Regions from separate parts of the Martelella sp. FOR1707 genome, predicted to be linked through region 2. Evidence: predicted binding sites of a transcription regulator. Region 2 holds the regulator's gene; each other region holds the start of a gene.
What was found. Region 2 encodes LexA, which represses DNA repair genes until DNA is damaged. Its sites were predicted from a motif close to TGTTCNNNNTGTGTTCNG; they were not measured.

Region 1 (9,698 bases), on a different contig from region 2:
CTTTCGGGAAAGCCGTAATCGGCAAAGCCCTTGATCTGGGCGAAGCAGCGCTGGGCGAAATCGAGCTCGTAGCCGTTGTCGAGCATGCCGTTGACGAATTGCGTCTCGAATTCGCCAATCGTGCCCATCTGGCGGAAGCTCGCGAGCGAGCGGCGCAGCCGGTCGGCATCTTCCGGCGAAAAGCCGGCGGCGACCACGGCAATCAGCATTGCCTGTTCCTGAAACAGCGGCACGCCCTTGGTCTTTTCGAGAACCCCGCGCAACTCCTCCTTCGGATAGGTGACCTTTTCGTGCCCCAGCCGTCGCCGGATATAGGGCTGCACCATGCCGCCCTGGATCGGGCCGGGGCGCACGATCGCGACCTCGATGACGAGATCGTAGAAGGTTGCCGGTTTCATGCGGGGCAGAAAGTTCATCTGCGCCCGGCTTTCCACCTGAAACACGCCGATGGCATCGGCCTTTTGCAGCATGTCATAGGTCGCTTCATCTTCCTGCGGCACATCGGCGATGGTGAGCGGGCGGTTGTAATGGCGCGCGGTGAGATCAAAGCACTTCTTCAGGCAGGTCAGCATGCCGAGGCTCAGCACATCGACCTTGAGGATGTTGAGCGCGTCGATATCGTCCTTGCCCCATTCGATCACGGTGCGGTCCTCCATCGCCGCGTTTTCGATGGGACAGAGCTCGTCCAGCCGGTCCTCGGTGATGACGAAGCCGCCGACATGTTGCGATAGGTGGCGGGGAAAGCCGATGATCTCGCCGATCAGGCGCACCGTCTGGGTCAGCCTGCGGTCGGTAAGGTCGAGGCCGACCTCCTTCAGCCGTTCGGGTTCGGCGCCCTTGCTGGAAATGCCCCAGATCTGTCCGGACAGGGCGGCGGTGACATCGTTCGACAGCCCCATCACCTTGCCGACCTCGCGGATCGCCGCGCGTGAGCGGAAATGGATGACGGTGGCGCAAAGCCCGGCATGCTCGCGACGATAGGTCTTGTAGATGTGCTGGATCACCTCCTCGCGCCGCTCGTGCTCGAAATCGACGTCGATATCCGGCGGCTCGCCGCGATGGCGGGAAACGAAGCGCTCGAACACCATGCCGATCATCTCCGGCTTCACATCGGTGATGCCGAGCGCATAGCAGAGGATGGAATTGGCCGCCGAACCGCGGCCCTGGCAGAGAATGCCCTTGCTGCGGGCAAAGGCGATGATGTCGTGGACGGTGAGGAAATAGGCGGCGTAGCCGAGCTCGCCGACCAGCGCCAGTTCCTTTTCCGCAAGCTCCCGGTTGCGTGCCGGTATGCCTTCGGGATTGCGTCGTTTCAGCCCCTCCCAAGTGAGGCGGGCAAGGCGGGCCTGCGGCGCCTCGCCATGGGCGACTTCGGCCGGATAGTTGAAGGAAAGCTCGGTGAGATCGAAGGTGAGGCGGGCGGCGATCTCCAGCGTGCGGCGGATGGCGGCGGGGTGGTCGCGGAAGATATGCGCCATTTCGGCGGCCGGCTTCAGCCGCCGCTCGGCATTCGGCAGTGCCAGATGGCCGATGGCATCGATGGTGATGTGGTGGCGCATGCAGGTCAGCACGTCGGCGAGCTGGCGGCGGCTGGCGTGGTGCATCAGCGCGTCGCCGACTGCGACCATCGGCGCGCCGGCCTTGTGCGAAAGGGCGGTGAGGGTTTTGAACCAGGCGGCATCGGAACCGTCATAGCGCGGGGCGGCACCCGTGAACACATGGCCGGGAAAGCGGCGGTGCGCCTGGGTGATATGGTCTGTCGCTTCCGCCTTCTGCTCCAGCCCCTGCGGCAGCGCGATCAGAATGGAGCCATCGGCGCCTTCCAGCATGTCACGGAGGTAAAGCAGGCATTCGCCCTTTTGCGCGCGGCGCTTGCCGAGGCTCAGGAGCCGCACGAGTTTCTGATAGGCCGGCTTGTCCTTCGGCAACGCCACGAAATCGACGGGGCTGTCGGCGAGCACCAGCCGGCAGCCGACGATCAGGCGTGGCAGGCGGCGGATCGGCGGCAGGGCAATGGACTTGGCATCGCCGGCCGGCTGGCGCGAGGAGGGATCGATATGGGTCGAAAGCCGGATCGACTGCTCCTCGGCCTGTTTTTCGATCTTGCGCCTGATTTCCTTCAGCGCCCGGAAGGCGCGGACCACGCCTGCGAGCGAATTGCGGTCGGTGATGGCGATGGCGGCAAGATCCAGCTCGGCGGCGCGGATCACCATCTCCTCCGGATGCGAGGCGCCGGTGAGGAAGGTGAAATTGGTGGTGACGCATAACTCGGCATAATCCATGGCCGGGCCTCAGGCGAACAGGCCATGGACGAACCAGCCGGGGGCCTGCGGGGTGTGGAACATCCACAGCCTCAGCCCCTGCCGGGTGTCCACCCGCCAGTAATCACGAAGCCCCGAGCGCCAGGCCTCGTCCGGCCGCCACCATTCCGGCGCGATCCGCTCCGGCCCGCTGCTTGCAGCCGTCTCGAACCGCATGCGCCGCCAGGAAAAGCGCGAGGGCGGGCGGCGGGCGGCGTCGCTGGTCACCGGCTCGGGCGGGAACATGCGCAAGGGGCGGGGCTGGTCCATGCGCCATTCGGCATCCACACGGCCATAGGCGGCGGGGTTTTCGGTAAAGCCGCGCTCGGGAATATGGCTCGCCACCGGCTGGAAGCGGACGATGTTGTCGAGACCGATGCGGGCACCCAGCCGTGTGACGAGGTCGTCCAGCGCCTCGCCCTCCACCAGCCCGCCTTCGCCGATCTGCTCGGCGGGCAGGCCTTCCACGCCGCGCGCCTCGAGCCGGATCCGCTCAATGCCGAAACCGGCGTCGATTTCGCCCACGGGACGCTCGAACAGGCGCAGAATGCGCGGCGCATCGCGCATCGGGCGGGCGAGGCGCAGCGTGACGGTCTGGCGGGTCTGGTCGACGCGCTCCACGGACAGCATAATGGCGCGCGCGCCGGCCTCCCGGTTCTTCAGCCGCAGGCAGAGCGTGTCCAGCAGGCGGGCAAGGGCTGCCATCACGTCATCGACAAGGCCGATCGGCTCTGGAAAACTCATCCGCACGCCATAATGCGGCGGTCCGGAAAGCGGCGACACGGCCTCGCCGCGTGTGCCGAGCGCCTGTTCGAGCTTTTCGATCAGGCCCATGTCGAAGCGGCGGGCGAGGGTGGCGCGGGGCAGGGCCGTCATGTCGGCAATGGTGTTGAGGCCAAGGCGCTTCAGCGCCGTCGCGGTCTTTTCATCGATGCGCAGTGCAGAGACCGAAAGCGGGCCGAGTGCTGCGCTGGTCTTGCCTTCCGGCGCAATGCCGGGGGCGAAATGGGCAAGCGCCCAGGCCGCGCCCCGGGTATCGGCGATGCCGATCCTTGCGGAAAGCCGGGCGCGGGCAAGCCGCTCCTTCATGTCTTCAAGCATCGCCGCCTCGCCGCCGAAAAGGTGGGATGCGCCGGTGATGTCGAGCACCAGCCCGTCCTCGCCGTCGAGCCCGGCATGGGGCGTGTAGCGCGTCGCCCAGCGGGCGAGCATCACGAGGAAGCGCCGGTCCGCGTCGATATCGGCTGGGCGGGTGACGAGATCCGGCACATAGGCGCGGGCATCGGCAAGCCCCATGCCGCGCTCCAGCCCTTGGCCCTCGGCCTCCCGGTTGAGGTCGTGAAGCCGGTCATGATTGCCCTCGCTCAGCGTGACGGCGAAAGGGCCATCAACCGGGCGGGCCCTTAAAACCCGCTCGCTCGGCAGTCTCTGAAACCATATGGATACGACGCGCCGTTTCATCCCAACGCACTGCCCAACTGTTATTTGTTCCTGTTTTGTTCTTTATAATCGACCACTCCTGCAGAGTCGAGTCGGAAGCGGAAAACAGCGGTCTGCAGAGCCAGCGCGTGGTGGCCGCCTGATTGCCGGCGCCTTCGGGATGCAGCGAAAGCCCGATGCTACGGCCGCTTTCGGCGGCAAGTTGCAGCCGGCGTCCCGGGGTGAGCTCGATCGGCTTGTCCACCTCCATGACGACGAGGCCGACGGCGCCCGAACGCAGGCCCTCTTCGGCGGCGGCCAGCGTTTCCGTCTGGTCGGCGGTGCGCGCCAGGATGATTTCGCGCGGATCGAAAAACGCCGAAAACGCCACCGGATTGATCTCCTCGGCAAACCATGACGGCTTGATCCACAGCACCGTGCCGCCGGTGACGCCGGAAAGCGCTGCGGCAAAGAAAGGCGCGCCGGGGCCGGAAGCATCATGCACCCGGCCGCGCTGAAGCGGAAATATGGCCGAAAATTCATCCTGCATGGGCGGATGATATAGCGGATCGGATGAGAATGAAAAGGGAACATCTTACCTCCCTTTCAACTGTGATGCGCGTGACCGGTGGTGGCACGGACGAAAGACTGGGCATGTATCTTGACTTGGCGTTGTCATCTGGCCCGGCTAGCATGCCCAGCTTTACCGCATGACGGAGGCGAAGAGGAAGATGACACCGGAACGTGATCTGATTTCCCTTGAAGACCTGACATTTTTCGATATTGAGGCGCTGGTCGAACGCGCTGAGGCCTTAGCAATAGCAGGCCGTGATCTGCCGCAGAGTCTTTCGGGCACAAGGGCTGCGCTCATCGTCAATGATGGCGGATGGCGCAACATATCTGCTTTTGAGCTCGGCATCGTCGGTATGGGCGGGCAATGCGTGCGCGTTCCGCTGGTGCTCGGGGCGCGAGAGGCGACGGAGGATATCGGAGCCTATCTCGACAACTGGTTCGATATTCTCATCGCCCGTGCGCCTGATCTCACCCTCCTGCAGGATCTTGCCACCGCCGCCAAGGCTCCTGTCATCAATGCACGCACACGGCAGAACCACCCGTGTGAGACGCTGGGAGATCTTGCCTTCTACTGGCATCGTCACCACCAACTCGCCGGCATTAAGGTCGTGGTGGTTGCGCCTGAGGCCAATATTCTGGGCTCATGGATCGAACTGTCGCGGGTGGCTCCGATCAATGTGGTGCAGCTTTATCCTGAGGCTTGGCATGCCGCCCACAGCGCAGGCGGACGCTTTCGGGCCAGCACGGACATGGCTGAGCTCAAGGATGCGGATATCATCGTCACCGATTGCTGGCCGACCGACGCGGGGGATGCTGTGTTGCCCTATCAGATCACAGGTACGGTTTTGAATTCACTCGGTGGGAACGTCGAATTCATTCCGTGTCCGCCGGTCGCAAGAGGGCGGGAGGTCTCGGCGGACGCCATGATGCATCCACGATGTCGGGTGACAGAGGCCAAAACCTTCCTGCTCCATGTTCAGAATGCTGTGCTGGAATGGTCACTCGGAAAGCCTGCGTTTTCCTGACCGGCACCATCCTCACACCGTACTCATTACGTCAGTCCGTCCTACTCTCAGGCCTGCTCCGCCAATGCCACGGCATCCGCGCCCGCCGGAAAGCGCAACTGGCCCGATGTGTCATGCACCGCTCGCCAGACCGCCTCGGCGACATCGCTTTCCTTTGTCGTTAGCGGCGGGTTGGCAAAACCTGCGAAAATGGGGGCGGCGTAGTCCGCATAGGCTTCGGGAATCAGGTCCATGACCGGGATATCGGTATTGGCGGCGAATTGTGTCGTCGGCGCATAGCCGGGTTCCACCAGTTTCGCGCTGATGCCGAAGGCGCCGAGTTCATGGGCGAGCGAGCCGGTAAATCCCTCGATCGCCTGCTTGCTGGCGGTATAGGCGGCGGCGAGCGGCATCGGCGAAAGCGTCACGCTGGAGGTGACGTTGACGATCATGCCGGTTCCGCGCGCCCGCATGCCGGGGATAACCGCCTGCGTCATCGCCATCACGCCGAAGGTGTTGGTTTCGAACACCTTGCGGATATGGGCCATCGGCGTTGCCTCGAAGGCGCCGACAACGCCGATGCCGGCATTGTTGACGAGGACGTCGATCGGACCGGCCGCTTCGATGGCAGCAGCGATGCTGTCAGCATCGGTGACATCGAGCGCCAGCACGCAGATGCGCTGTGACGCGGGAAAAAGCGCCGGGCGCGGGCGGCGCATCGTGGCGATGACGTTCCAGCCCTCGGCGTGGAAGTGGCGGGTGGTCTCAAGCCCGAAACCGGATGAACTACCGGTAATCAGAATGGTTTTCATGTCGATCTCCTGTGTTGACGGGATCGATATAACCTGCGTTAATCGGATTATCTTCGATCATTAGTCCGGTTTTAATTTGAGATAGTCCATAATGGCGGATCCGCTTTCCGATGTTGTCCGGCTTCTGAGGCCCGGCGCGGTGTTTTCGAAAGGCATTAGTGGTGCCGGCCGCTGGGCCGTGCGCTATGCGGCCTTCGGCCAGCCGGGGTTTTGCGCGGTGCTTGAGGGACGCTGCCGCCTCGCTGTTGATGGCGAAGAGCCGGTGGTACTCGAGGAGGGGGATTTCGTGTTGCTGTCCACGACGCCCGCCTTCACCATGTCCGGCATGGAACCGGCGCATCCGGTCTTCATCGATCCGCACGCCAATCCGACGTCCGACCTGCCGGTCCGTTATGGACGGCAGGACGGGCCGGCCGATCTACGGCAGTTTGGCGGCTGGTTCAGCTTTGCCTCGCCCGATGCCGGCCTTCTCGTCTCACTTCTGCCGCGCATGATCCATATCCGCGGCGTTTCGCGGCTTGCGCAGCTCGTCCGCCTCGTGGGGGAGGAGGCGGCGCAGGAAAATGCCGGCCGAGACCTCATTCTCGAACGTTATGTCGAAATCCTGCTGATCGAGGCGCTCCGGGCCGTGCCCGCCGAAAGGACACTGCCCGGTCTGCTCAGGGGGCTTGCCGATCCGCGGATTGCGGCAGCGCTTCGGGCCATGCATGGCGCGGTGGACCAGGCCTGGACCGTGCCGGACCTTGCCCGCGTCGCCGGCATGTCGCGTTCGGCCTTCTTTGATCGCTTTGCCCGCACGCTCGGCACCCGGCCGATGGAATATCTCGCTGCCTGGCGCATGAGCCTCGCTAAGGATCTGCTCAGGGGCGGCGGCCACTCGCTGGATGAGGTCGCGGAGAAAGTCGGCTACAGCTCCGCAAGCACTTTCAGCACCGCCTTCAGTCGCCATGTCGGCGGTCCGCCCGGCCGTTTTCGGACCTCATCATGACATCACGCTCGCCTCGTAAATCGGCTGCTGCTAACATCGACCCATGTTAGATTTCGACACATGTGAAGCGGCGCGGCAGGCGCGTGATCCAGCGTATGACGGCAGGTTCTTTACTGCGGTCAGGACGACGATGATCTATTGCCGGCCGGTCTGTCCGGTGAAGCAGCCGCTGACGAAGAATGTCAGCTATTTCCCGACGGCGGCCGCATGCGAGCGGGCGGGCTATCGGCCATGCCTGCGCTGCCGGCCGGAAACCGCACCGTTTTCGCCGGCGTGGAACGGTACGCGCACCACGGTCGAGCGGGCGCTGAAGCTGATCGGGGAGGGGGCGCTGGATACCGGCACGGTGGAGGACCTTGCCGAACGCCTTGGCGTCGGCGCGCGGCATCTGTCGCGGCTTTTTGCCGTTCATGTCGGCGCCTCGCCATTGCAGACGGCGCAGACGCTGCGGATCGGCCGGGCGAAACGGCTTCTTGACGAGACGGCGCTGCCGGTCGCGGAGGTGGCGGCGCGCGCCGGCTTCGGCAGCGTCCGGCGCTTCAATGCCGCGTTTGGGCGGCTTTATGGACGGCCGCCCTCGGCGATCCGGAGACCGGCGCGATGAGCGGTTTGTTCTATACCTATATCGACAGCCCGGTGGGCGCTCTGCTGGTCGCGGGCGATGACAACCGGCTGCATTTCATTTCCTTCCCCACCGGCCACAAGGCCTTCGGGCCGAAGCCGGACTGGCGGCGCTACGACGCGCCGTTTGCGGAAGCACGGCGTCAGCTCGACGCCTATTTCGCTGGCGAGTTGAAGACATTCGACCTTGCCTATCACCTGTCGGGCAGCGGCTTCCAGAATCGCGTCTGGGAATTTCTGGCGACGATCCCCTATGGCGAGACCACGACCTATGGCGCGATCGCCAGGACGCTCGGCGATGCCAATGCCAGCCGGGCGGTGGGCACCGCCAATGGCAACAATCCGCTGCCGATCCTGCTGCCCTGCCACCGGGTGATCGGTGCCAATGGCGCACTCACCGGCTTTGGCGGCGGGCTGCCGACCAAGAAATTCCTGCTGAAGCTAGAAAACGCGTGGGAGGAGCCGCCGCAAGCGGACCTGTTTGCCGGGCGTCTTTAGAGGCTTTCAGGAAGCCGGGTCGCCTTCACCCAGGCCGAAGGGCTCTTGCCGGTAACCCTCTGGAACTCCCGATTGAAGTTCGACTTGGTGTTGAAGCCGCTTTCCAGCATGGCGGTGGTGACGCTGTCGCCGGAAGCGAGCCTATCGCAGGCATGGTCGATCCGAAACCGGTTGATGTGGCGCGAGATATTCTCGCCCGTCGCACGGTTGAGCGCTGCCGAAAGTTGCTTGGCCGGCATCCGCATCCGCCGGGCAAGGCGCGCGAGGGTTAGCGAAGGCTCGAGATAGAGCTTTTCCTCTGTCAGCAACCCGTCAAGCCGGTCGACGATCGCGCGGTCGCCTTCCTCCGGAACGGGCGCAGCGGCGGGTCGTGACGGGGCCTCCGTTTCAGTCTCTCCGAATGCGTTAGGCGAAATGCTGAGAAGACCAACCGAAAGCAGCGCGCAGGAGGTGAAGATGGAGATGATCAACTGCGCCCATCCGGGGTTATCCGAGAGAAAGGCGAGTGCGATCAGGCTGTCGCTCAACGCCGAAACAAGCAGGCTGACGGCAATGCCGGTCCAGAGCCACAGCGGCTGGCGTCCCGCTTCAAGCCGCGCCAGCGGCAGCGCATCGCCGCCCGATTTCAGCACGTAGAGGATCGCTCCGCCATAGGCGAGGAAGATGATCGGCAGGATGATATCGATGGTGGCGGGCGCGAACAGGATGCAGAAGACGGTGAAGGCCGGGACAAGCAGATGGAGGCTGTCGCGGGGCTTTACGGATCTGAGGAACGCGGTCTGGAATGTCAGCCAGGCCAGAACCGGTATCAGCGTGGCCGTCGCCGGCTGGACCGGCCGGAGCTCCGAAACGCCATAATATTGCAGGGCCGCGACGATCAGGCTCTGCACCGCGCAGGCCGAGAGGAACACGATCACCACCGGCGGTCGTTTCTCGACCGTCAGCACCCGCAGGATCAGAAAACCAAGCACCAGAGCGGTGACCATCGGGACCGGCAAAACCAGCATGTCGTCTCCTTCATCTGGCGGTCTGATAGTTCATAAACCGGTTCCGGGCGACCTGAAACCGGATTGAGGACGATGAAGGGCAGGAAAAGCGAAAGAAGAGGGCGTCTCAACCCGAACGGATTACGCCCATGAAACATATTCTTCTCGCCCTCATGCTCTCCACTGGTCTTGCTGGTCATACCTTCGCAACGGAAGACCTGCCCGGCTACGAGCGGCTGACACTAACGCCCGAGCATCGCGCCCGGCCGGTTTCCGCCGCGCTCTGGTATCCGGCCGGAACGCGTAGCTATGCCGGCCGCGTTGGTGATGGCCCGGTCTTTTACGGCACACGCGTGTGGATGGGGGCGAAGATCGCCGAGGGACAGTATCCGCTGTTCGTGTTCTCCCATGGCTCCGGCGGCAATATGGATAACAGCGCCTGGCTGTTCTCGGCTTTGGTCGAAAAGGGGGCGATGGTGCTTGCCGTTAATCATCCG
Region 2 (9,698 bases):
ACGACCATCGGCAACAACAACCTGTTCCTCGCCAATTCCCACATTGGCCATGATTGCCGGATCGGCAACGACGTCATTCTGTCGAACAATGTGATGGTCGGCGGCCACGTCGTGGTGCACGACAAGGTGATCCTCAGCGGCGGCGCCGCGATCCACCAGTTCGTCCAGATCGGGCGGCAGGCCTTCGTCGGCGGGCTCGCCGGCGTGGTCAATGATGTCATTCCCTATGCGATGATCGTTGACAACCCGGCAATGATGGGCGGCCTCAATGTCGTCGGCATGCAGCGCGCGGGCATCGAGCGCGATGAGATCCATCTGGTCCGCAAGGCCTACAAGGCGATCTTCTCGCCCGGCCTCATCCTGGAAAACGCTGAGGCGGCGCGCGCGGAACTGGGCGGCAGGAGCGACGCAGTCGACGAAATGCTGCGCTTCATCCTTGAACGCGATGCCGAGCGCTCGCTGACAACGCCGGGATCCAGGCGGCGCAAGGGCGCGGCGTGAATTCCGCGGCGGTCTCCGCAAAGGAGCCGATTGCGATCATCGCCGGCAACGGTCTGTTGCCCTTTTATGTGGCCGAGGCGGCGCGCGAAGCCGGCCATAGCCCGTTCGTCGTGCAGCTGCGCGGCGAGGGCGACCATGACTGGTCGGGCTTTGACCATATGGACGCCGATCTCGGCGGCTTCCGGCCGGTGGTGATGGCGCTGCGCAAACGCGGGATCGACAAGATCGTGCTGTCCGGCGGGGTCAACAGCCGGCCCGAGTTCCTGAGCCTGCGCCCCACGCTTTCCGTGCTCGCTTCCATTCCCGCGATCCTTGCCAAACTGCGCAGCGGCGGGGATGACAAGGTCCTGCGCATGGTTATCGCGCTGTTTGAAAAGCATGGTTTCGAGGTGGTGGCCGCGCAATCGATCGCCGGCGATCTGCTGGCCGAGGCCGGCGCGCTTGGCAGGCTTGCGCCGGATCGCGAGGCCGAGGGCGATATCGAGGCCGCCGCCCACGCCGCGCGCACGATCGGCATGATGGATATCGGGCAGGGCGCCGTCAGCGTCGGTGGCAGGGTGGTGGCGCTTGAGGGCGCGGAAGGCACGGACCAGATGCTGCAGCGGGTGGCGGCGCTGCGCCAGTCCGGCCGCATCAGCGCCCGGCGGCGGGGCGTGCTTGTCAAGCTGTGCAAGCCGCAACAGGATCTGCGCGCCGACCTGCCATCGATCGGCGCCAACACGGTGCGGCTGGCGGCGGCAGCGGGCTTGGCCGGCATTGCAGTTGAGGCCGGGCGGTCGCTGATACTCGAGCGCGAAGAGACGCTGCGGGCCGCCGATGCAGCCGGTCTGTTTGTCTATGGGCTGGAGCCTGACCTTCGATCATAAGGGAGCGGCATGTGGCTTTGAAAATCGGGATTGTAGCCGGCGAGGTTTCTGGCGACCTACTGGGCGCGAACCTGATCGCGGCGCTGAAGGCGCTTCATGGCGGTCCGGTGGAACTGGTCGGCGTCGGCGGCGACGGCCTTGCCGGGGAGGGGCTGGACTCGCTTTTCGACTACAGCGAGCTGTCGATCATGGGCTTCACCCAGGTGATCGCCCGCCTGCCGCAATTGCTGCGGCGCATCCGCCAGACCGCAGACGCGCTGATCGCGGCGAAACCGGATATCATCGTCATCATCGACAGCCCGGATTTTACCCATCGCGTGGCGAAGCGCGTGCGCGCCGCAGCACCCGATATCCCGATCGTCGACTATGTTTGCCCCAGCGTCTGGGCTTGGAAGGAATATCGCGCGCGGGACATGCTCTCCTATGTCGACCACGTGCTGGCGGTGCTGCCCTTCGAGCCGGCTGCGATGGAGCGTCTCGGCGGCCCGCCGACCACCTTTGTCGGCCATCGGCTTACCGGGGAGCCGGGCGTGCTCGAAGCGCGCCGCCAGAACCGTCTGGAGCGCGCGCGGTCGAAGCCGGCCATCATGCTGCTGCCGGGCTCACGTAAGTCCGAGATCAATGCGCTCGCTCCGGTGTTCCGCGATGTCGCGGCGACGTTCGCGGCGCGCAATGACGGGTGTCGCATTATCTTGCCGACCGTGACGCGCCGCGAGCAACAGGTGCGCGCTGCAATCGCCGACTGGCCTGTACAGCCGGAACTCTTCGTCGGCGAGGAGGCCAAGTGGGAGGCGTTCGCCATGGCCGACGCCGCGGTCGCTGCCTCGGGTACGGTGGTTCTGGAACTTGCGCTTTCCGGCATTCCGGCGGTCTCCGCCTACAAGGCGGATTTCATCGGCCGTTTCATGCTGAACAAGATCACCGTCTGGTCGGCATCGCTGCCGAACCTGATCGCAGATGCGCCGCTGGTGCCGGAATATTTCAACGACACGATCCGCGCCGGCGCGCTGGCGCGCTGGATGGAGCTGCTGACGAAGGACAGCTACCAGCGGCGCGGCATGATGGAAGGTTTCGAGCGGGTCATCGCGCTGATGCAGACCGAGGTCCCGCCCGGCGAGCGTGCGGCGGCTATCGTTCTGGATGTTCTGGCGGAGAAGGGCTCTGCGAAGTAGACCGTCCGGCAGCGCCTGCTTCCCACTGGATACAGAAAAGGCCGGTCGCTGGACCGGCCTTTTGTCTTTTCGCCAAGCCTTGATCAGCGCTTGGAGATGTCCACGAAATCGCGTTCCGGGGCGCCGGTGTAGAGCTGGCGCGGGCGGCCGATGCGCTGTTCCGGATCCTCGATCATTTCCGCCCACTGCGCGATCCAGCCGACGGTGCGCGCGAGCGCGAACAGCACGGTGAACATGGTGGTGGGAAAGCCCAGCGCCTTCAGGGTGATGCCGGAATAGAAGTCGATATTCGGATAGAGCTTCTTCTCGATGAAATACTCATCCGTCAGCGCGATCTTTTCCAGCTCCATGGCGACGTCCAGCAGCGGATCGTCCTTGATGCCGAGTTCCTTGAGAACCTCATGGCAGGTCTTCTGCATGATCTTGGCGCGCGGATCGTAGTTCTTGTAGACGCGGTGGCCGAAGCCCATCAGGCGGAAGGGATCATCGCGGTCCTTGGCGCGGTTGATATATTCCGGGATGCGATCGACCGAGCCGATTTCCTGCAGCATGTTGAGCGCCGCCTCGTTGGCGCCGCCATGGGCGGGGCCCCACAGGCAGGCGATGCCGGCCGCGATGCAGGCGAACGGATTGGCGCCAGACGAACCGGCCAGACGCACGGTCGAGGTCGAGGCGTTCTGCTCGTGATCGGCATGCAGGATGAAGATGCGGTCGAGCGCGCGCGAAAGGATCGGGTTGACCTTGTATTCCTCGCACGGCGTGGCGAAGCACATATGCAGGAAGTTGGCCGCATAGCCGAGGTCGTTGCGCGGATACACGAAGGGCTCACCGACATGGTACTTGTAGGCCATGGCCGCGATCGTCGGGATCTTGGCGATCATGCGGATGCTGGCGATCTCGCGCTTGTAGGGATCGGAGATGTCGATCGAGTCGTGGTAGAAGGCAGACATGGCTCCGACGGCGCCGCAGATGATGGCCATGGGATGGGCATCACGGCGGAAACCGCTAAAGAGCCTCGTGAGTTGATCGTGAATCATCGTGTGATGGGTCACGCGGAAGTCGAAATCCTTCTTCTGCGTGGCCGTCGGCAGTTCGCCGAACAGCAGCAGATAGCAGACTTCCAGGAAGTCGGCGTTTTCGGCCAGCTGATCGATCGGGTAGCCGCGGTGCAGCAGAATGCCGTTATCGCCATCGATATAGGTGATCTTGGATTTGCACGAGGCCGTCGAGGTGAAACCCGGATCGTAGGTGAACATGCCCGACTGCTTGTAGAGCGAAGCGATGTCGATGACTTTCGGGCCGAATGTGCCTTCTTCCACCGACAGCTCAAGTTCCTTGCCGTCGAGTTGCAGTTTTCCAGTTTCCGTCATCCTGTCCTCCAAATTTCCGGCGCGAATACGCTGTCGAAGCCAATCGGGATTTTCATTAGCTATAGGATTGGCAAGGTGTTGCCAAGCCGACGAAGCCGCGCGGCGGGTGATGAGTAATATCTGCGTTTAGCAAGTTTTACGGGGTTTAGAAAAGGAAAATTTTGCTTCTGCCGCCAGCGCTTGCATTGCAATCGATTAGCATTGGCCACAACATGTAAAAGTTGTGGGGCGGCGATTGTGGATGCGTGGGAGCGGGGCAGGCACGAGCGAGATAGACAAGGCGACGGGCTTGCGCGCCGGAGCCGACCGGCTTCGCGCGCGTTTCAGAAGGCGCCAACCGCAAGGCGAGCGCGAGGCTGGTTTTGACGGGCGAGACGCGGGCCGGGCAGGGCGGTTCGATATTGCCGCCTTGTGGCGCGAAGAGCAGGCTTTCGGCCGGCCGTTTCTCATGGTCCCGGTGGCGCTGGCAGCCGGAATAGGCTGGTGGTTTTCGCTCGACGAGAGCCCGTCTTCGCTGGGCCTTGGCATCTATTGCGGTCTGGCGGTGTTCGCGGCCGTCTTGCTGCGCAATGGCAGAGGCTTGCTGCCCGTCGTCAGCGCCTGCATTGCATTGTTTCTCTGCGGTGCGCTGCTTGCGGCGCTGGAGACGGCGCGGCGGGCCACGGTGATGCTCGATTCGCCGGTGACCACCCATATCACCGGCGTCGTCGAGAGCCGCGAGCCGACGGAAACCGGCTGGCGCTATGTTGTGCAGGTGACGGCGACGGACGACCCCGTGATCCACCGTCCGCCCGAGCGCGTCACGCTTGTCGCCCGCGGCAATTTGCCGCCTGTCGGCATCGGTCACGCCATTCAGGGGCTTGGCCGGTTGCTGCCGCCTTCCGCCCCGGTCATGCCCGGCCTGGTTGATTTCGGGTTTCTCTCCTATTTCGACGGCATCGGCGCGGTGGGCTTTTTCTATGGGCCGCCAAGCGATGCCGGTCTTGTGCCCGCGCCGGGGCTCAGTGCAAGGGCGGGTTTTGCGATCGAGCGGATACGCGATGGCATTGCGGGTCGCATTCGTGCGGTGCTTGCGGGTGACACCGGCGCTTTTGCCAATGCGATCATCACCGGCGAGCGCCGGGCGCTGAGCGACGACATGCTCGATGCGCTGCGCAATGCCGGCCTTGCCCATATCATTGCCATTTCCGGTCTGCACATGGCGCTGGCCGCCGGCATCTTCTTCTCCAGCCTCAGGCTGTTACTGGCGCTGTCGCCGCGCGCGGCCGAGGCGATTTCGACGAAGAAGATCGCGGCGGCCGCTGCGATTGCGGCGGCACTGTTCTATCTCTTGATCTCGGGCATGCAGGTGTCCGCCGAACGCGCCTTCATCATGCTGGCGGTGATGCTGGCGGCGGCGATTTTTGACCGTCCGGCGATCAGCCTGCGCAATGTGGCGCTCGCCGCGCTCGTGATCCTGATCGTGACCCCCGCCGAAGTGGTGGGGCCGGGCATGCAGATGTCCTTCGCCGCCACGCTGGCGCTGATCGCGGGCTATGGCGCATGGCAGCGCCGGCCCGCTGACGGGTTTCGCCAAAGTCGCGGGCCGCTCCGCTGGCTCTGGATCGCAGCCTCCGGTATCGTGCTCACCGCGCTGATTGGCGGGCTGTCGACGACGCCGTTCGCCATCCATCATTTTTCCCGTATCGCGGGCTACGGGCTGCTTGGCAATCTGCTCGCCATGCCGGTGGTCACCTTCGTGGTCATGCCGGCCGGGCTTTTATCGCTCATCGCCATGCCGCTCAATCTCCACGCGCCGTTTCTGATCGTCATGGGCTGGGGGCTTGATTGGGTCATGCAGGCCGCGACTTGGGTCGATAGCCTCGGCGGCGCGTTCACCACCGGCCGTGCCCCGAAGGGGTTTCTGCTGCTGTTTCTCGCCGGCTTCCTGCCGCTCGTGTTGTTGCGCACGCGTCTGCGTCTCTTCGGTGTGATTCCGATAGCGGTTTCCTTCGCGCTGATCTCTTGGCCGCCCGAGCCTCCGCCGCCGCAAATCCTGGTGGCTGGCGACGGCGATCTCGTGGCGATCGTCACCGGCGATGTCGCGGCGCTCACCACGAAGCGGCCGCCATCCTTCGTGTTCGAGCAGTGGGAAACGGCGCTCACGCTCGCGGAGACGCTGCCGCCTGTTGAGGAAAGCGTACTGGCGCTGAATGAGGAAGATCGTTTCGCGCGGCTCGAAGCAGCGGATATGGCGAGCGCCGCGCGGGCGCTCAGCGATACGATCACCGAAGCCGGCCGGACGCCCGGCATCTTCCGCTGCAAGAAAGATGCGTGGTGCTATGCGACCATGATGGGCCGCAGGATCATGACGGTCGACCGGCCGGCCTTTGCCGGCCTTGCCTGCGACAATGCCGATATCGTCGTCAGCCGTTACCGCCCCGGATTCCAGACCTGCCGTTCCGGCGCATACCTCGTCACGCCAGCAATGCGTCGCCAGCACGGCGCCTTTCAATTCACGCTGCCGCCGGCCGACCGTCGCGATATGGACGACGGCGACATACGGCGCTCGGTCGCGGAGCCGGGCAGGGTCGGCGAACCCGATCAGCAGGCAGGTAATGCCAATCCGTTGCCGGGAGGCATCGCGGATGCGAAGGCGCAACCGCCCCCGTCAGCCAAACCATCCTGCGGCCCGATGACGATCTCAGTCAGCACATCGGTCAGAGCATTGACCCGCCCGTGGAACAGGCACCGGCTTTATGACTGGCGCTCCGGCGAATATCTGCCGGTCATCTCGGTTCCTGAGACGCTCACCTTCAGTGGTAACGACGGATCAGGCCGACCAGCTTGCCCTGCACCTTGACCTGGTTTGCCGAAAAGATACGGGTCTCGTAGGCCGGATTGGCCGCTTCCAGCGCGATCGAGGCGCCCTTGCGGCGGAACCGCTTCAGCGTCGCCTCCTCGTCATTGACGAGCGCCACGACGATATCGCCGGGCGAGGCGGTGGAGATATTGCGGATGATCACGGTGTCGCCGTCGAAAATCCCGGCCTCGATCATCGAATCGCCCTGCACCTCCAGCGCGTAATGTTCGCCCGCGCCCAGCATTTCCGCCGGCACGGTGATCTGATGGGTATTTTCCTGGATCGCGGAGATCGGCACGCCGGCGGCGATCCGGCCCATGACCGGAATCCCCGCCGAGCCGCCGTCATTGGCGCTGGCCGGCGCCTTCGGCTCTTCCTGCTTCTTGCCGAGAGAGCCCTCGATCACGCTTGGCGAGAAGCCCCGGCGCGGCTGCTGGCCGATCGCGCTGTCCGGCATGCGCAGGATTTCGAGCGCGCGGGCGCGGTTGGGGAGCCGGCGGATGAAGCCGCGTTCCTCCAGCGCGGTGATCAGGCGGTGAATGCCGGATTTCGACGCGAGGTCGAGCGCCTCCTTCATTTCGTCGAAGGACGGCGGAATGCCGGTCTCTTTCATCCGTTCATGAATGAAATACAGCAATTCCTGTTGTTTGCGTGTCAGCATTTCCTGCCCCTGGCCCTTCGAAACAAATCCAGAACGAATATACATGTTCTCACTGTGTTCCGCAAGTGCGCGGAAGCGCTTGCGACGCAGGGGCTGTGCTGCGCGTTCGCGGCCACTGTCCCCGGTCGCGGCGAATCGGCAACCAAGGCCGGGGTTTGGGGCAGCGGTCACTTTTCCCAGGGCTTCCTCCGACGGGGCGCAAGCGGCTTCAGCGGGTGGCGCGCATAGGGCGTCGGCTTTCCGAGTGCTGCGGCGACGACGCGATAGGCGCGGCGATAGTTGAACAGGCCGCCGATGAAGAACAGGACGCTGCCGACCAGATATTGCCACGCCAGGAAACCATCGAGCAGGGTTTCGTCGCGCTCGCTGGCAAGCGTCCAGAGATAGGGGATCGAAGCGACGGCAAAGAGCGCCGAGCCGACCACGAAGGTCAGCGCGGTCAGGTTCATCATCTGCAGGGTGACGAGATCGTCGGCCTGGACGATCTGGATGACGTTGATCACCGCGCCGATCACGAACAAGACGCTGCCGATGATGAAGCACCAAGCGCCGGCCTTGGGAAGGTCGACGGAAGACAGGAAGAAAATACTGCCAACCACGAACAGCACGGTTCCGAAGACATAGGTCCACGCCGCCCAGGCCTCCAGCCTGTCCCACAGCGTTTCCGGGGCGTTGCGCTGCCTAGCGTAAACGAAGACCTCGATCAGGTCATGGCCGGTCACGAGCAGATAGATCAGCGATCCGAAGAAGAATATCCAGGCGCCAAGATCGGCATAGGCCGAGAGCGCCGGAAAGAAGCAGATGCTGCCGAAAATGAAGATCAGCCCACCGGCCTGGTAGGCCATCGCGTTGATCGTCTCCCAGCGGAAATTCTTTCGCTTAGCCGGCGTATCGGCAATCACGTCATGAAGACGCGGTCGATTGACGAACATATGCGGCATGCGGTCCCCCGAGATTGATACGCCTGGCGCTTGGCCGCGTTTTAACGAAGCGGGGAAGGAAAATCAAAACCGGCTGAAAAACAAATGGTGAGAGCGCAGGGGTTCGAACCCTGGACCTACTGATTAAAAGTCAGTTGCTCTACCGGCTGAGCTACGCTCTCCCGAGCCGGATGCCCGGCTGAAAGTGGGCGGAACATAGAAAGGGTCTTATCCAAGGTCAACCCGGAATCTCGCCGCCAAAGCGATAATACGGCGGTTTTCGGCGCGCGGAAAGGTGATTGGATTTGACCGGTCATCTGGTTTAAGACCCGCGGACGCATTCCGCGGCCATTTTCGTCGCCGCGGGAATGGGGCGCGGACATCGCCCGCGCCCGATTTCTTAGGTGTTGGAGCAGGTTTCTTGTCGATTGGCGATATTTCCCTTCTGAGCGCGCTTCTGGCCGGCGCGCTGTCCTTTCTTTCGCCCTGCGTGCTGCCGCTGGTGCCGCCCTATCTCTGCTACATGGCGGGGATCTCGGTCGACCAGTTGAAGGGCGGCGGCGAAGCCAAGCCGGCAAGCCAGTGGGCGGTGCTGCTGCCGGCCTTCTTCTTCACGCTCGGATTCGCGACGATCTTCGTGGCGCTCGGCGCGGGCGCGTCCACCATCGGACAGCTGCTGCGCCAGTATATGGATATTCTGAGCAAGGTCGGCGGCGTGATCATCATTTTGATGGGCCTGCATTTCCTGGGCGTGCTGCGGATTTCGATTCTTTCGCGCGAGGCGCGGTTTCACGGCGGCGGCAAGCCGGCAAGCGTGACAGGCGCCTATATTATGGGGCTCGCCTTCGCCTTCGGCTGGACGCCGTGCATCGGGCCGGTGCTGGGCGCGATTCTCGCCGTGGCCGCCACCAAGGCGACGGTTTCGAACGGAGCGGTTCTGCTGGCGGTCTATTCGCTCGGCCTTGCCGTGCCGTTCTGGATCGCGGCCTATTTCTCCGGCGCCTTCATGCGGTTTCTGACGCGGTTTCGCAAACATCTGGGCGCTGTCGAGAAAATCATGGGCGTGCTGCTGATTCTCACCGGCGTCGCCTTTCTTTTCGGCTTCATTGCCGATATGGCGATCTGGTTTCAGCAGACCTTTCCGGTGCTCTCGCGCATCGGCTAGCTGCCCGCCACCAAGCGACCGGAGCCATGGCCGATATTCTAGCACTGCTTTTCCCGTTCTTCGGGCTGATCGTCATCGGGTTCGGCGCGGCGAAGATCTTTCGCCATCCCGAAGAAGGAACCGCCTGGCTCAATATCTTCATCATCTATGCCGCCCTTCCGGCGCTGTTCTTCAAACTGGTCTCGCGCACGCCGTTCGAGC
Region 3 (9,698 bases), on a different contig from region 2:
AAGCCGATATCGACGCCGTCACCGCGGTGTCGGGCAGCGGTCCGGCCTATGCCTTCTATCTGGTCGAATGCATGGCCGAAGCCGGGCGCAAGCTGGGGCTCGATCCCGATCTCGCCATGCGGCTTGCCCGCGGCACGGTGACCGGCGCGGGCGCATTGCTGGATGCCTCTGAAGACGATGCGGGCACGCTGCGCAAGAACGTCACCTCGCCGGGCGGCACTACGGCGGCGGCGCTGGAGCAGCTCATGGCGGAAGATGGCCTGCAGCCGGTGTTCGACCGCGCGCTGGAGGCCGCTCGCAAGCGCTCGCAGGAACTGGCCGGCTGATCGGAGGGCACCCAATGAGCGACGAGATTGCTTTCGACGATTTCCTGAAAGTCGATATCCGCGTCGGCACCATTGTCGAGGCCGAAGACTTTCCCGAGGCGCGCAAGCCCGCCTACAAGCTGAAGATCGATTTCGGTCCGGAGATCGGCGTGAAGAAGTCCTCCGCGCAGATCACCGTTCACTACACGCTGGAAACACTGGTCGGCCGTCAGATCATGGCCGTCGTCAACTTCCCGCCGCGCCAGATCGGCCCGGTGCGCTCCGAAGTGCTGACGCTGGGCTTTGCCGATGACGCCGGCGCGGTTGTGCTCGCAGGCGTCGACAAGCCGGTTGCGAACGGCGTCCGGTTGCACTGAACGCTTTCGCGTCCCCTCTAAACATCAGGCCTACTGTTCAAACCGGCTTCACGAACCCGTCCAGCACGCGCTTGCGTCCGGCCTTGTCGAAATCGATGGTCAGCTTGTTGCCCTCGATTGAGGCGATGTTGCCATTGCCGAACTTCATGTGAAAGACGCGGTCGCCGACGGCATAGGCGGAAGACTCCTCGCCGGTGGAGCGCGCCACAAGCTCGCCCTCGATGGTGCGCCCGCGCGGCCCGCTTTCGCCGTAGCCGATCCGCTCCACCGCGTGGCCGGAGCGTGAGCCCCAGTTGTCGCGTGTGGCATCGGAGCGGTTGCCCTGGGCGCGTTTCCAGCCGGGCGTGGCATAGGTGTTGGAAAACGGCTCTGCCCTGTCGAAGCGCGACTGGCCGTAGCCGCCATAGGAAACCTCGGTCTCGCCAACTTCGACATGAGCCTCCGGCAGCTCATCGAGAAAGCGCGATGGCATTGTCGATTGCCAGAGCCCGTGAATGCGGCGGTTGGACACGAACCAGATATGGCAGTGGCGCTTGGCGCGGGTGATGCCGACATAGGCGAGCCGGCGCTCTTCCTCCAGCCCGGCGCGGCCGCTTTCATCCAGCGCGCGCTGATGCGGAAACAGACCTTCCTCCCAGCCCGGCAGGAACACGGTCTTGAACTCCAGTCCCTTGGCCGAATGCAGCGTCATGATCGAGACGGCGTCGAGATCCTCGTTGTTGTCGGCGTCCATCACGAGCGAGACGTGTTCGAGGAAGCCGCGCATGCTCTCGAAGCCCTCCATGGAGCGGATCAGCTCCTTGAGGTTTTCGAGCCGGCCCGGCGCTTCCGCCGACCGGTCGTTCTGCCACATCTCGGTATAGCCGCTTTCATCGAGAATCTGCTCGGCAAGCTCGGTATGGGGCGTCGTCTCCAACAGGTCCTGCCAGCGATCGAACTGGGTGACGACGTCAAACAGCGCCTTGCGCGGTTTCGGCTTCAGCTCGTCGGTGTCGATCAGCTCGCGCGCGGCCGCCAGCATCGGAATGTTGCGGGCGCGGGCATAGTCGTGGACCTTGCGTACGCTGGCATCGCCAAGGCCGCGCTTCGGCGTGTTGATGATTCGCTCCAGCGCCAGATCATCGGCCGGCTGGCAGGTCAGGCGGAAAAACGCCATGGCGTCGCGGATTTCGAGGCGCTCGTAAAAGCGCGGGCCGCCGATGACGCGGTAGTTGAGCCCCAGCGTGACAAACCGGTCCTCGAATTCGCGCATCTGAAACGATGCGCGCACCAGGATCGCCATGTCGTTCAGCGCTTCGCCCTTCTTCTGGTACTGCTCGATCTCCTCGCCGACCGCGCGGGCTTCCTCCTCGGAATCCCAGGCGGCATGGACCTGCACCTTGCTGTCGTCGGGATCGGTGCGCTCGGTGAACAGCGTCTTGCCGAGACGGCCTTCGTTGTGGGCGATCAGATTGCCTGCGGCGCCCAGAATATGCGCGGTCGAGCGGTAATTGCGCTCCAGCCGGATCACCTTGGCGCCCCGGAAATCCTTTTCGAAGCGCAGGATATTGTCGACTTCCGCCCCGCGCCAGCCATAGATCGACTGGTCGTCATCGCCCACGCAGCAGATATTGATCGGGCCTTCGTCTCCGCTCGGGCGCTGGGCGAGCAGCCGCAGCCACATATATTGCGCGGTGTTGGTGTCCTGGTACTCGTCCACCAGAATGTAGCGAAAGCGGCGGTGGTATTCCTTGAGAATATCCGGGTGCTGACGGAACAGCTCGATCGGGTGCAGCAGAAGATCGCCGAAATCGCAGGCGTTGAGCGTCTTCAGCCGGTCCTGATAGGCCTGATAGAGCTCGCGGCCGCGGCCATTGGCAAAGGCGCGGGCATCGCCTTCCGCGATTGCTTTTGGCGTCAGGCCCTTGTTCTTCCAGTTGTCGATCATGCCGGCGAACTGGCGCGCCGGCCAGCGCTTGTCGTCCAGCCCCTCGGCCTGGATCAACTGCTTGAGCAGCCTGAGCACGTCGTCGGTATCGAGAATGGTGAAGTCCGATCTCAGCCCCGCAAGCTCGGCGTGGCGGCGCAGGAGCTTGACGCCGATCGAGTGAAACGTGCCGAGCCAGGGCATGCCCTCGACCGCGCCGCCCACCAGCGCGCCGATCCGTTCCTTCATCTCGCGCGCGGCCTTGTTGGTGAAGGTGACGGCGAGGATCTGGCTGGGATAGGCCTTGCCCGAGGCCAGGATATGGGCGATGCGGGTGGTCAGAACCCGGGTCTTTCCGGTGCCGGCCCCGGCAAGCACCAGAAGCGGTCCCTCCGTGGTTTCCACGGCATCGCGCTGCTCGGGGTTCAGTCCTGAAAGATAATCGGGCGCATCCGGCGCGCGGCGCGCGGCCATCGCCCTTGCGGCAAGGCCGGAGCGGGCGGGCGCTGCGGGCTGCGGCGCGTCGTCTTCGTCGAAAAACGGAATATTGTCGTCACCTTGAGTCATGAGGCCAATCTAGTGGCTTGCATGCCAAAGGTGAAGGCGGCGCGGGAAATGAGAACAAAAAAAGCACATCCCCGGCAATGCCGGCCACCGATTACGCGCCGCCGGGCGGAGGTAACATTACAATTTGGTGAGGTTTGATCTGGCGACTTGCGGAGGCGGAAACGATAACGATACTTCGGTGACAGGAATCCCGCCCCAGTTGCCAGTCCGAGGTCATGAATGCGTCTTTATCAACAGCTTGCCGTCAGTCTCGGCGTTCTGGCAGTCGGGGCCGCGGCCTGGCTCTATTTCGCGCCGGACGGCCGCGCGCTTCTAGCCTCGGTTGGAATTGTCGGAAATCAGGACGCAGCCACACCCCCGTCCGGCGGACGGGGCGGCGGTTTCGGCGGCGCCGTTCAGGTTGTCACCGCGCCGGTCACGATCGGCACGGTCAACGACCAGCTCACGGCGATCGGCAGCGGTGCGGCGATCCAGTCGGTGACGCTGCTGCCGGAACAGGCCGGCACGATCACCGAGATCAGCATATCCTCCGGCGACAGGGTGGAGAAGGGCGACGTCATCGTCCAGCTCGATGACCGCGAGCAGGTTCTGGCGCGCAATCTTGCCGAGGTCGCGCTTGAAAGCGCCGCCCGGCAGGCCGAGATCAACCGCAAGATCAGCTCTTCCATTTCCAATCTCGAAGTCTACAACGCCGAGATCGCCGAAAAATCCGCAAAGCTCGATCTCGAGACAGCTGAACTCGACCTCGCTCGCCGGCAGATCGTCGCGCCGATTTCGGGCGTCGCCGGGATCGTCGGCGTCAATGTCGGCGACTATGTCACCACCTCCTCGGAGATCGTCACCATTGACGACCGCTCGGCGATCCTCGTCGATTTCGACGTTCCGGAGCGCTTCGCCACCGCCGTGACGCCCGGCGCGCCGGTCGAGGCAAGTCTGGTCGCAGCGCCCCAGAAGCGCTTTGACGGCGTGGTCGAGGCGGTCGACAACCGGATCGATCCCGCAAGCCGCACCTTCACCGTGCGCGCGCGCCTCGATAATGACAATGATGCGCTCAGGGCCGGCATGTCCTTCGACGTGACGATGCGGTTTCCCGGCGATGAATATCCGGGCGTCGATCCGCTCGCCATCCAGTGGGACTCTGAAGGGTCCTATGTCTGGCGCATTGCCGACGGCGCATCGCACAAGGTCCGCGTCCGGGTGATCCAGCGCGATCCCGATCTGGTGCTGGTCGATGCCGCGCTGGAAGAGGGCGATCCCGTCATCATCGAGGGCATCCAGCGCCTGCGCGAGGGCGGGGCGGTGCGTGAGGCGAACGCGGAGGCGTCGTCATGAGCGAGGAGGTCCCACCCGGCGACAAGCACGACGAGGCTCAGGAGACAGGCGTAGACCATGCCACCGAGCATGGCTTCACCGCGCTCTTCGTGCGCCGGCCGATCATGGCGCTGGTGTTCAACGCGCTGATCGTGGTCGCCGGCCTTGCCGCCTATTTCGGCGTCGAGGTGCGCGAACTGCCGGATGTCGACCAGCCGGTGATATCCGTGCGCACCACGTTTTCCGGCGCATCGCCCGAAACGGTGGACCGCGAGGTCACCGACGTCATCGAAGGGGCAGTTGCGCGCGTTTCCGGGCTGAAGTCGATGTCCTCGCAATCGCAGACGGGTTCCAGCCGGGTGACGCTCGAATTCAGCAAGGATACCGATATCAATGTCGCCTCGATGGACGTGCGCGATGCCGTCGGCCGGGTCGAGGGGCAGTTGCCGGATGACGCCGACGAGCCGCGCATCGTCAAGGCGGATTCGGATGCGCAGCCGATCCTGCGGCTGGCGGTCACCTCATCCACGCTCGATATCGATGACCTGACCAAATATGTCGAAGACAATATCGAGGACAGGCTTGCCGCCGTGCAGGGCGTCGCCGATGTCGCGGTCTATGGCGACCGCGAAAAGATCTTCCGCATCGATATCAATCAGGCAGCGCTTGCCAGCCGCGGTCTGACGGTTGCCGATCTCGCCAATGCGCTTTCCGACATGTCGTGGGACGTGCCGGCCGGTTCGCTCACCAGCACCACCCAGGCGCTTGGCGTGCGCGCGACAGCCGACCTCACCACGCCGGAACAGTTCGCCGATCTGAAGGTCGCCGACAATGTCCGCCTCGGCGATGTGGCGACCGTCGTCTTCGGTCCGGATACGGCGGCGACCGCGCTGCGCTACAACGGCCAGCCGGGCATCGGTCTCGGCATCGTGCGTCAGGCCAAATCCAACACGCTGGAGATATCGGAGGGCGTGCACAGGGTCGTCGACGAACTCCGGCCGAACCTGCCGGAAGGCACCACGATCCGGGTTTCGAGCGACGACGCGGTGTTCATCTCCGGATCGATCGAGGAGGTGGTCCGCTCGCTGACGCTTGCCGCGCTGATCGTGGTGGCGATCATCTTCCTGTTCCTGCGCGACTGGCGGGCGACGATCATTCCGGCGATCACGCTGCCGGTGGCGCTGGTCGGCACGCTCGCCGCGATCTATCTCGCCGGCTTCTCGGTCAATATCCTGACCCTGCTCGCGATCGTGCTCGCCACCGGCATGGTGGTGGATGACGCAATCGTGGTGCTGGAAAACATCGTGCGCCTGCGCGCGCTCGGCATGGGCCCGCGCGCGGCCGCCGTGCTCGGCACCCGCCAGGTCTTCTTCGCGGTTATCACCACCACGGCAACCCTTGCCGCCGTGTTCGTGCCGCTTTCCTTCCTGCCGGGGCAGGCGGGCGGCCTGTTCCGCGAATTCGGCTTCGTGCTCGCCTTCGCGGTGATGCTGTCGTCCTTCGTGGCGCTGACGCTCTGCCCGATGCTGGCTTCGCGCATCCTGGTCCAGCATTCCGAGACCCGACCCGGGCTTGCTACCCGGTTCGGCAATGGTTTCAACCGCTTATACGCGCATTCGCTGCGCTTTGCGCTGTCCGCCCCGCTGGTGGTGCTCTCCTTCGGCGCGTTGCTGATGTTCGGCGCCTATCTCGCTTATACCAACATTACCAACGAACTTCTGCCGCGCGAGGACCGCTCGATGCTGCTGATGCGGGTCTCGGCGCCCCAAGGCGTCAGCCTCGATTATACCCGCGACCGCATCCAGCAGGTCGAGGAGCGCCTGCAGCCGCTGCTCGACAGCGGCGAGATCGAAAGCGTGTTCTCGATCTCCGGCTTCGGCAGCAACACCAATAGCGGCTTCATGGTGATGACGCTGGCCCCCTGGGGCGAGCGCGAGCGGGTGCAGAGCGCGATCGCCGGCGATGTCAACATGGCCGCCGGCCAGATACCGGCCGTGCGCGCCTTCGCCTTCCAACCCAATTCGCTGAATATCCGGGGCGGCGGCAACGGGCTCAGCGTCGCGTTGGTGGGTTCCACGCATGAGAAGCTCGCGGTCGCCGCGTCCGAAATCGTGGCCGCGATGGAAGCCGACCCGATGTTTTCCGCCCCGCGTCTCAGCAACGACGCCTCGCAGGCACAGCTTGCGCTGACGCTCGACCGCCGCAGGGCCGACGATCTCGGCATCGATATCGCCGGATTGTCGCAGGCGCTCCGGGCGCTGCTCGACGGACGCTCGGTCGGCGAGGTGTTCATCGATGGCGAATCCTATGACGTGCAGCTTCGCTCCGACACCCGCAAGGTCGATGACCCGACCGATCTCAGGAACATATTCCTGAAGGCAGGCGACGGCCGGATCGTGCCGCTGTCCACCATCGCCACGCTGGAGGAAAAATCGATCGCGCCGACGCTGGAGCGCGAAAACCAGCAGCCTTCGGTTTCACTGTCATCCAGCCTCGGGGAGGGCGTCGCGTTGGGCGAGGCCTATCAGCGGCTGGTCGAGATCGCGGAACCGCTTCTGCCGCCCGGCGCCCATGTCGAGGCACAGGCGGAAGCCGCCGCGCTCGATGAGAACGCCTCGGGCATGACAATGGTGTTCGGCTTCGCGATCATCATCGTGTTCCTGGTGCTGTCGGCCCAGTTCGAAAGCGTGTGGAGCGCGCTGATCATTCTGGCGACCGTGCCGTTCGGCATTGGCTGCGCGGTGATCGCGATGCTTCTGACCGGCACCAGCCTCAACATCTATTCCCAGATCGGGCTGGTGCTCCTGATCGGGGTGATGGCCAAGAACGGCATTCTGATCGTCGAGTTCGCCAACCAGCTCCGAGACCGGGGCGAGGGTGTGCGCGACGCGATCGAGCATGCGACGCTTCTGCGTCTGAGGCCAGTGATGATGACGATGATCTCGACAGTGCTCGGCGGCATTCCGCTGGTGCTGGCGTCGGGTGCGGGTGCGGAAGCGCGGATCGCGCTCGGCTGGGTGATCGTCGGCGGGCTCGGCTTTGCGACCATCGTGACGCTCTATATCACGCCGGTGGCCTATCTGATCCTTGCCCGGTTCTCGAAACCGAAGGTCGATGAGGAGCGCCGTCTGAACGCGGAGATGCACGACGCGACATTGCTCGGCCACCATTAGCATCGGCCGGAAATCGTCATGCGCTGCTTGCGGAATCATCCGCCATGCTGTTGTTATGGGGACCGGCCGGGTGCACCGGCATTTCGAGAACAGAGGGGAACACCATGATCAGGACCATCGCTATTGCTCTTTCGGGCACGCTGCTGCTTGCCGGATGTGCGTCGACAGGCGGCGAGGACGTCGCGCCGCAGGAAGTGTCGGTGACGAATATTTCCGTCTCCGATCCGGGCGCCTACATGGACAGCCAGGAGCAGGCGTTCCGCGACCAGCTCAAGGATACCGGCGTGACGATCATCCGGACGCCGAAATATATCGCGCTGATCTTCCCGTCCTCGATCACCTTCGAGACCGACAAATACGATATCGTTCCCGAGTTCATTCCCGCGCTCGATACCGCGGCCGCGCTGCTGCGCAAATACAGCGCCACCGATATCGACGTGAACGGCTATACCGATTCCACCGGCTCGGATGCCTATAATCTGAAACTGTCGCAGCAGCGCGCCAATGCTGTCGCCGGCGCGTTCATCCAGCGCGGTATCAGCCCCCAGCGCATTCTTCCCGTGGGTTACGGCAAGGCCGATCCGGTGGCGAGCAACGACACCGCCGATGGCCGCGCCAAGAACCGCCGCGTCGAAGTACGGATCGCGCCGCCGGCAGCAGCGGGCGCCACGGCCGCCGCGCCGGTCACCGCGGCGCCTATGGCCAATTGAGGCGGCTGCGCTATCTTGACAACATGTGCGGCTGATTGTGGGATTGCCTGCGAGAAGCCGCACATTAGCGCCATATGATTGCCGCAAAGAAACGGCTTCAACGTTGGCGAAGCTTTCAACTCTGAGGGACACCATGCTGAAGAAAATCACCATCGCAGCCGTAGGCCTTGCCTTCCTTGCCGGCTGCACGACGACTGACCCGTATTCGGGCCAGACCGTCAACAACAACACCGGAACCGGCGCGCTCGCCGGCGGCGCGCTTGGCGCGCTGGCAGGCCTTGCCGTGGGCGGCGACGCCAAGGGGGCCGCGATCGGCGGCGCGCTCGGCGCGATCGCCGGCGGCGGCATCGGCGCCTATATGGACAACCAGGAGCGGGAATTCCGCCAGGCGCTCGCCGGCACCGGCGTTTCCGTGGTCCGCAACGGCGACATGCTGACGCTGATCATGCCGGGCAACGTTACCTTCCCGACGGACGGATACACGATCCTGCCGAATTTCTACTCGACGCTGAACGCCGTTTCGACCGTGCTGCGCAAGTACGACCGCACGGCGGTCAACGTCAACGGTTACACAGATTCCACCGGTTCGGTCGAATACAACCAGCGTCTTTCGCAGGATCGCGCCAACAGCGTCGGCAACTATCTGATCCAGAGCGGCGTCAGCGGCAACCGCATCTCCGCCGTCGGCTTTGGTCCCTCGAACCCGATCGCTTCGAACAGCACGCCTGAAGGCCGTGCCCAGAACCGTCGCGTCGAGATCCAGATCTCCGCCGTCAAGATGTAACGGCAAAAGGCGGCCGTCGGGCCGCCTTTTTCGTATCGTACTTCGTGAAAAGAGGTCGCGCACGGCGCGGCCTTTTTGTTTTACCGCAGCCTGAGATTGACGGGCATCCTGCCGGTCGCATCGTCGGCGATATAGATATGGATCTTCACCGCGGGTGCGATCGAGCGGGCGGCGCGTTCGCTCTGGCTGGAGAGCAGGCCGACCAGTTCGCGGGCCTTGTAGCGCCCCTGGAAACGCGCGTAATCGGCGAGCTTCTGGGCGGCTTCCTGCAGCGGGTTGAGGCCGCCGCGGCGATCAAGGGGGAGAGATTGGCCTGACATCATTCCGAAACGCTGTTTCCTGGTCACGTCTATCCTCATACGCAAGACACTCAAGGATTTACCGGCGGTTTGGAGCGCGTTGGGGCGAGGTGCGGCTATTCGAACTTTCGCTGTTCTTGCTTTCCAAAACCTTACTCTCAAGCGTAAGGCGGAAACCTTTCAAAAGCCTTTACGAAAAACGCCGGCCCGTTATCGGGGCCGGCGTTTTATTGTTCTAAACAGCAGAGATATGCCGCTAGTTCATG

Region 1: the regulator LexA is predicted to act here: its motif matches at 4,295-4,312, upstream of V6765_RS05180 (ImuA family protein).
Region 3: the regulator LexA is predicted to act here: its motif matches at 3,206-3,223, upstream of V6765_RS06720 (ATP-dependent helicase).

What each region holds. Positions count from the first base shown of each region.
Region 1 covers NZ_JBAKFP010000002.1:279,452-289,149, forward strand. Annotated here, with positions in the region: gene V6765_RS05170 (error-prone DNA polymerase) at 1-2,282, opposite strand, end outside; gene V6765_RS05175 (Y-family DNA polymerase) at 2,292-3,761, opposite strand; gene V6765_RS05180 (ImuA family protein) at 3,688-4,269, opposite strand; gene V6765_RS05185 (ornithine carbamoyltransferase) at 4,451-5,317, shown strand; gene V6765_RS05190 (SDR family oxidoreductase) at 5,365-6,108, opposite strand; gene V6765_RS05195 (AraC family transcriptional regulator) at 6,200-7,096, shown strand; gene V6765_RS05200 (bifunctional transcriptional activator/DNA repair enzyme AdaA) at 7,140-7,700, shown strand; gene V6765_RS05205 (methylated-DNA--[protein]-cysteine S-methyltransferase) at 7,697-8,215, shown strand; gene V6765_RS05210 (helix-turn-helix domain-containing protein) at 8,212-9,222, opposite strand; gene V6765_RS05215 (alpha/beta hydrolase family protein) at 9,351-9,698, shown strand, end outside.
Region 2 covers NZ_JBAKFP010000010.1:82,200-91,897, reverse strand. Annotated here, with positions in the region: gene lpxA (acyl-ACP--UDP-N-acetylglucosamine O-acyltransferase) at 1-501, shown strand, start outside; gene V6765_RS22625 (LpxI family protein) at 498-1,367, shown strand; gene lpxB (lipid-A-disaccharide synthase) at 1,379-2,539, shown strand; gene gltA (citrate synthase) at 2,623-3,909, opposite strand; gene V6765_RS22610 (ComEC/Rec2 family competence protein) at 4,199-6,751, shown strand; gene lexA (transcriptional repressor LexA) at 6,705-7,412, opposite strand; gene V6765_RS22600 (YrhK family protein) at 7,580-8,353, opposite strand; tRNA gene V6765_RS22595 (tRNA-Lys) at 8,439-8,514, opposite strand; gene V6765_RS22590 (cytochrome c biogenesis CcdA family protein) at 8,754-9,497, shown strand; gene V6765_RS22585 (AEC family transporter) at 9,524-9,698, shown strand, end outside.
Region 3 covers NZ_JBAKFP010000002.1:593,087-602,784, forward strand. Annotated here, with positions in the region: gene proC (pyrroline-5-carboxylate reductase) at 1-326, shown strand, start outside; gene V6765_RS06715 (tRNA-binding protein) at 341-682, shown strand; gene V6765_RS06720 (ATP-dependent helicase) at 720-3,155, opposite strand; gene V6765_RS06725 (efflux RND transporter periplasmic adaptor subunit) at 3,375-4,487, shown strand; gene V6765_RS06730 (efflux RND transporter permease subunit) at 4,484-7,639, shown strand; gene V6765_RS06735 (OmpA family protein) at 7,744-8,349, shown strand; gene V6765_RS06740 (OmpA family protein) at 8,483-9,133, shown strand; gene V6765_RS06745 (hypothetical protein) at 9,214-9,480, opposite strand.